Regions from separate parts of the Lysinibacillus sp. fkY74-1 genome, predicted to be linked through region 1. Evidence: riboswitches for the same ligand, from Rfam matches in the RefSeq annotation. Region 1 holds a riboswitch; each other region holds the start of a gene.

What was found. Region 1 has a riboswitch for thiamine pyrophosphate ahead of thiM (hydroxyethylthiazole kinase). Riboswitches for the same ligand answer to the same signal wherever they lie in the genome.
Region 2: linked by a shared signal. The riboswitch ahead of thiC (phosphomethylpyrimidine synthase ThiC) and the one ahead of thiM (hydroxyethylthiazole kinase) in region 1 are both predicted to bind thiamine pyrophosphate.
Region 3: linked by a shared signal. The riboswitch ahead of thiT (energy-coupled thiamine transporter ThiT) and the one ahead of thiM (hydroxyethylthiazole kinase) in region 1 are both predicted to bind thiamine pyrophosphate.

What each region holds. Positions count from the first base shown of each region.
Region 1 covers NZ_CP170173.1:3,431,722-3,433,992, forward strand. Annotated here, with positions in the region: gene mbcS (acyl-CoA synthetase MbcS) at 1-612, opposite strand, end outside; TPP riboswitch at 800-898, shown strand; gene thiM (hydroxyethylthiazole kinase) at 985-1,752, shown strand; gene thiD (bifunctional hydroxymethylpyrimidine kinase/phosphomethylpyrimidine kinase) at 1,740-2,271, shown strand, end outside.
Region 2 covers NZ_CP170173.1:211,817-214,087, forward strand. Annotated here, with positions in the region: gene ACE1MS_RS01015 (AEC family transporter) at 1-729, shown strand, start outside; TPP riboswitch at 803-917, shown strand; gene thiC (phosphomethylpyrimidine synthase ThiC) at 1,059-2,271, shown strand, end outside.
Region 3 covers NZ_CP170173.1:3,923,947-3,926,217, reverse strand. Annotated here, with positions in the region: gene ACE1MS_RS19495 (SbcC/MukB-like Walker B domain-containing protein) at 1-177, shown strand, start outside; gene ACE1MS_RS19490 (hypothetical protein) at 218-340, opposite strand; gene ACE1MS_RS19485 (DUF4870 domain-containing protein) at 397-720, opposite strand; TPP riboswitch at 847-954, shown strand; gene thiT (energy-coupled thiamine transporter ThiT) at 1,089-1,649, shown strand; gene map (type I methionyl aminopeptidase) at 1,821-2,271, shown strand, end outside.

The DNA.
Region 1 (2,271 bases):
AGCTGTTGTCCGTAAATGTGCATAGCCCCAGCTATGCGTATGCACTGCAGCTTTCGGATTTCCTGTTGTGCCACTTGTATAAGCTAAAAATGCATGGTCTGTACTTTTTGTTGGTGTAGAACTTATGTAAGTTGTTGGTTGCTTTCGCATTATGTCTAACAATGGCTGCCATGGCTCATGAGCATTTCCAATAACAAATAGCTGCACCTCTTGTAAATTTTCTACTTGATCAAATTGCTGAATGTAAGGCTCAAAGGCCACAATTGCTTTAGCATCGGCATGATGAATACGATACTCAATATCTTTTGTTCTTAGCATTTCAGAGCTTGGAATGATTGTTAAACCCGCTTTTAATGCAGCAATATAGACAATGTATGCTTCTACTGAGCGTGGTACCATCACTAAAATGACATCACCTTTAGTTAATCCATTTTTTGTAAATACATGTGCCGCCTGATTCGCTCTTTCAAGTAAATGTGCGTAGGTGATAAATTGTACATCAGAATGCTCTTCATAAATTATCAATGCATTTTTAGTTGAATCCTTAGCATATTTTTCAAATTCATCAGTTATGTTATACCATTCTGGTGCTACTAATTCTTGTCTTTTCATGGCAAATGCCCCCTTTTGATAAGACACATTATACTCCTTTCTTAGAATTTTCAATGGTTTACACTTGATTTGAGTAAAGTCATGACAACTATCATACTTACCTATATGGCATCAGTCACGTTTTGCTGATAGGAAAACTTGCTATTGAATACATATGAAAAGTATGGTACATTTTGGTCAACTAAAAGCAAGATTGCAGGGGGACTCATAAAGAGTTGAGAAGGTAAAACCTGACCCTTTGAACCTGTTAGTTAATACTGACGTAGGGAGCAATGAACATCTTTTTTTCAGATGAAAGGCTCTTTTTCGTGCATTTTTACACAAAAGAGCCTTTTTTTGCGTGCTTACGTCCACCCATGAAGGAGGACTAAAATGATTTTTCAAACGATTCGTCAACAACAACCGCTTATACACTGTATAACTAATTATGTTGTGGCTAATTTCCAAGCAAATGGCTTATTGGCATTAGGAGCCTCTCCTGTCATGGCTGATGACAGCCATGAGGTAGAAGAAATGGTCGCCATTGCAGAAGCTCTTTTAATCAATATTGGTACACTGAATGATCGAACAAAGGAAGCGATGCTGTTAGCAGGAAAAAAGGCAAATACCCTTGGTATTCCTGTTATATTAGATCCAGTTGGCGCAGGTGCCACAGTTTATCGCAAGGAAACCGTACACCAATTACTTACAGACATACAATTTGCGGTCATACGCTGTAACAAGGGAGAACTTGCGGCATTAGTGAATGTGGAATGGCAACAAAAAGGTGTTGATAGTGGTGATGGATTTATTGACATAGAAACAGAAGCAACATTATTGGCTCAACGCTACAACTGTATAGTCATTGTTACAGGCGAACATGATTTTATGACAGACGGTGTGCAGAGCCAATGGATAACTGGTGGAAATTCACAAATGACAGAAGTCACTGGTACAGGCTGTTTACTTAGTGCTATATGTGGAGCCGCATACTCTTCAGGAGAAGATCCATACAGTCAATTAGTGGAAACCCTCACTTACTACAAAAAAGCAGCTGAGCTAGCATCAGCCTTTACAGAGGATATCGGGGATATTCAAATTGCTTTGCTAAATGCCCTTCATCGTCTTTCAAAGGAGGGTGAGGCTTCATGCATATTGTAACGACAATTGCAGGCTCAGATAGTGGTGGTGGCGCTGGTATTCAGGCTGATTTAAAAACATTCCAGGAATTAGGGGTTTTCGGTACCTCAGTTATTACAGCTTTAACTGCTCAAAACACACGAGGTGTAACAGGGGTTTTCCCAATTGAAGTTAATTTTGTTGAAAAACAATTTCATGCATTACTAGAAGATTTTTCGATTGCTGCGATTAAAACGGGGATGCTTTATTCCTCGGATATTATTCAGACAATCGCACACATTTTACAGGATTTAAAAATCCCACTAATTGTTGATCCAGTTATGATTGCAAAAGGTGGAGAAAACTTATTGCAGCAAGAGGCTATTGAAGCCATGCGCATTTCTTTACTACCACTTGCTACAATTGTGACACCAAATATACCAGAAGCAGAGGCACTTACTGGAAGAAAAATAAATCAATTCTCTGATATGGAGGAGGTCGCTCAATGCTTTTTCCAACTAGGTGTTCACTGTGTCATCATTAAAGGTGGGCATCTCCCCA
Region 2 (2,271 bases), 1.4 Mb from region 1:
TTGTTTATTGTACTTTTTATTGGTAGTCAAATGCTACTCAGTCACTTTTTAGCGAAAGGGCTTGGACTAGCTAAAACGGAGGCGGCTGTTTTTAAAAATAGTGTAGTACTCATTAACTCTGGAAACTATGGTATTCCGGTAGCTCAAATGATTTTTGCCTCTCAACCTATTGGTGTAGCCATCCAGGTTATACTCGTTATCTTTCAAAACATGACTACGTATACGTATGGTTTATATAATTTAATTTCGTCTACTAAATCAGGCATGACGATTCTAAAGGATTTTATAAAAATGCCTATTATTCACGCTTTAATAATTGGTGTGGCAATGAATTATTTTGATATTGGTATTCCTCCGTTTATTAAAATACCAATAGACCATGTAGCGGATGGTTTTATTGCCGTTGCATTAATCACGCTGGGCGCGCAATTGTCTCAGATGGAAATTAAAACTATGTTTAATAAAACAGTCTTCATCAGCTGCTTGACTCGATTAATTATCGGACCAGCTATTGCTTTAGTCATTATCTTTGCACTGGGATTAAATGGGGTCGTAGCACAATCATTATTTATAGCGAGTGCTTTTCCCACATCCCGCAACAGTTCAAGTCTAGCATTAGAATATGATATAGAATCGGCAACAGCTGCACAAACCGTTTTATTTTCTACCATTGTGAGTTGTATAACGGTCACGATTGTGATTTATATCGCTGATGTATTGTTTACTTAATAGAATGGCAAAAATATTTAAATGATAACTTCCATCTCTTAGCAATATCTGCTACACTAGCATCAAACTGAATAGTATTAACTAGGGGAGTCTGATGAGTCAGGCTGAGAGGGAAACGCATAGAGGTTTCTTGACCCTTTGGACCTGATCTGGCTCATACCAGCGTGGGAAAGTTAAGAAGCTATTGCCTATTACGTGCAATCAATAGACCCTTTACATTCATGGCCGGATCCAATCATTATGTTGGATTCGGCCTTTATTTATTTTCCTTTTGGGGTGAGCTAGATTCGGTCCTTACTTAAAATACATTTAAGGGAGAGAAGTAGCTCATGTCAGCGATTAGTGAAAAGAACATTATGATTATGTCTAACTTTGAAGGAAGTAAAAAGGTTTATGTGGAAGGATCACGTCCAGATATTTTAGTACCAATGCGTGAAATTACATTAAGTCCGACGACGGGTAGCTTTGGAGATGAAGAAAATGCCCCTATTCGGGTGTATGATACGAGTGGCCCGTATACTGATCCTGCATTTCATGTGGATATTACAAAGGGCTTACCGGCTTTACGAAGTACTTGGATACAAGAGCGAGGAGATGTAGAGGAATATGAAGGGCGTACCATTAAACCTGAGGATAATGGCTTCCGTCGCGCAGATGATCCACGTATCCAAGAAAATGTCTTTCCTGAATTGATGAGAATGCCTTTACGTGCAAAAAGGGGGAAAAATGTAACACAGTTGCATTATGCTAGAAAGGGAATTATTACACCTGAGATGGAGTTTGTAGCGATACGAGAAAATATGGACCCTGATTTCGTGCGTTCAGAGATTGCAGCAGGTCGAGCTATTATGCCCTCCAATATTAATCATCCGGAGGCAGAGCCGATGATTATCGGTCGTAACTTCCATGTGAAAATTAATGCGAACATTGGAAATTCAGCCGTATCATCTTCGATTGCAGAGGAAGTCGAAAAGATGACATGGGCTACACGCTGGGGTGCAGATAATATTATGGATCTATCAACTGGCAAGCATATTCATACAACGAGAGAATGGATTATTCGAAATGCCGCAGTACCTGTTGGAACAGTACCAATCTATCAGGCATTAGAAAAGGTAAATGGTGTAGCTGAAGATTTAACGTGGGAGGTATACCGTGATACGCTTATTGAACAAGCAGAGCAAGGGGTAGATTATTTCACTATTCATGCGGGTGTTCTTTTACGTTATGTTCCTCTTACAGCAAACCGGGTAACGGGCATTGTGTCTCGGGGAGGCTCCATTATGGCGCAATGGTGTTTATACCATCATCAAGAAAACTTCCTCTATACTCATTTTGAGGAAATATGTGAAATTATGAAAACTTATGATGTAGCCTTCTCATTAGGAGATGGCTTACGTCCAGGGTCAATCGCGGATGCAAACGATGAAGCGCAATTTGCGGAGCTTGAAACATTAGGTGAGTTAACCCAAATAGCATGGAAGCATGATGTTCAAGTAATGGTGGAGGGGCCAGGTCACGTTCCAATGCATTTGATTAAAG
Region 3 (2,271 bases), 490 kb from region 1:
TCGCTCGATGAGGAATCATTAAATAAAGCAATAGACACCTTAATCGATTTACAAGATTCTGGCCGAATGATTGGCGTCATCTCCCATGTGCCTGAATTAAAATCCGCGATGCCAGCAGTTTTACATGTCGAAAAAACATTAAACGGACATAGTCAAACACACTTTGAAATAAAATAAAGGAAGGTGTATTTCCGGCTTAAGGAAATACACCTTCCTTTCATTTTTTCCGAGGACTGACTGTAGAAGTTGTCCCTTTTTTTGCTGCCATCACTTTTTTTACAATCGGTATAACAATCGGCGCTAATTTAACAGCGGTTTTTACTACCTTTGATACTTTCATTAAAAACACAGCCCCTTTTTTAATTACTTCTACCTGTTTATTCTAAAAGTAAAACATTAGCGGATAACTCGAACGGCTTGAATAATATTCCATATTACGATTCCGAGCGAGACAATTCCGTAAATGGCGAACGAAATGAACCAAACGATCATTACTGTACTATTACTTGAAGTGGGATCTAAACTAAAGGTAGAAAACACAAAGACAATGAAAAATAATATACCAAATACAAAAGGAATTAAATGAGACACTAGTGCGCGAATGGAATGTCTTTTGATATCAGCATCTTTCGAAACGAAATAAACAATCAATGGTACGATGAAAGGAGCAAAGAAAATACTGAGATAGCTGAAGGCAGATAAAATTTTTTGGTTCTCCATAGTTGTACCTCCTTTTTTAATATTTACGCATGGAAATCAGCAAAGTTTCAAAAATTAAGTATGGAAGAGGTTGTAATCATTCCATGCTTTGCGTACAATGTAATTATTCAAAGTAAATTCAGATGTAACGACCACAAGGGGAGCTGATGATGTCAGCTGAGACTGGGCACGTAATGCCTTTACTCTTTGAACCTGTAAGCTAGCACTTACGTAGGGATGTGGATAGAAACCGACACTTGTACGATGTGAGGCTCTGTCCTGGCATCGTTTTTTCATTCTTGAAAATAATAAGATGTCAGAGAGAATCAAATCAGCGCTTTTCTATTCCTGCTCTTGTATCCTACATCGGAACAAAGGAGAGAATATGTATGGACAAAAAAAGACTATTAATGTTAGTGGAGATTGCAATATTTGCAGCAATTGGCCTTGTGCTGGATCAGGTCTCGTTTAAAGTATGGGCACAAGGTGGCTCTGTTAGTCTTGTCATGGTACCAATTATGTTAATTGCTATTCGCTGGGGCTTAGTAGCTGGCCTAACAACAGGCTTACTTGTAGGTGTTATGCAAACCATGTTTGGCGCTTATATTGTACACTGGCTTCAAGGGTTACTAGATTATGGCGTCGCTTTCACAGTTGTAGGATTAGCAGCCATTGTGCGCAGACCTTTACTAGAGGCAGCAAGTCAACTAAACAAAACAAAAATGGCACTTTATATTATTTTAGGTACTGTGTTTGCAGGCTTCTTGCGTTATGTAGCACATACTACTGCTGGGGCTGTATTTTTTGCGGAGTATGCCGGCGATCAAAATGCATGGATTTATTCGATTATTTATAATGGTACATATATGCTTCCTGCTACAGTATTAACAGCCATTGTGGGAGTGTTATTATTCACAGCGGCTCCACAACTTATGCAACGTAAAGCATAATGCCATCCCCCTTCATGTTGGTGAAGGGGTTTTTTATATAGTTATAAGAGAATAGCGCTTTTTGCACTTTGCCAAGGAGGCACGCATACAATATTTAAAGCGTTTAGCGTTATACGTATAAAAAGTTATGTTATATTAAAGAGTAGATATTAGATGAAAGGGACGTTATACATGATTGTAAAAACGCAAGAAGAGATTGAAGCTTTTAAAAAAATTGGACGCATTTGTGCGGAGATCCGTGAAACAATGAAGGCTGCTACAAAACCAGGTGTCACAACACTTGAACTAGATGAAATTGCCGGTCGAATGTTTGCTGAGGCAGGTGCAATTTCTGGACCAAAAGGAGAATATGACTTCCCAGGATATACTTGTATTAGTGTCAACGAGGAAGTAGCGCACGGTATCCCAGGTAAACGTGTTATTCAGGAGGGAGATATCGTTAATATCGATGTTTCAGGCTCTTTAGATGGCTACTTTGCCGACACAGGTATTTCTTTTGTAGTCGGTGATGGCTATGAAGATAAAGAAAAACTATGTCGTGTTGCCAAAGATGCTTTTGATCGTGCAATGACAAAGGTAAAGGCTGGCTCTAAATTAAATCAAATTGGCAAGGCGGTAGAGC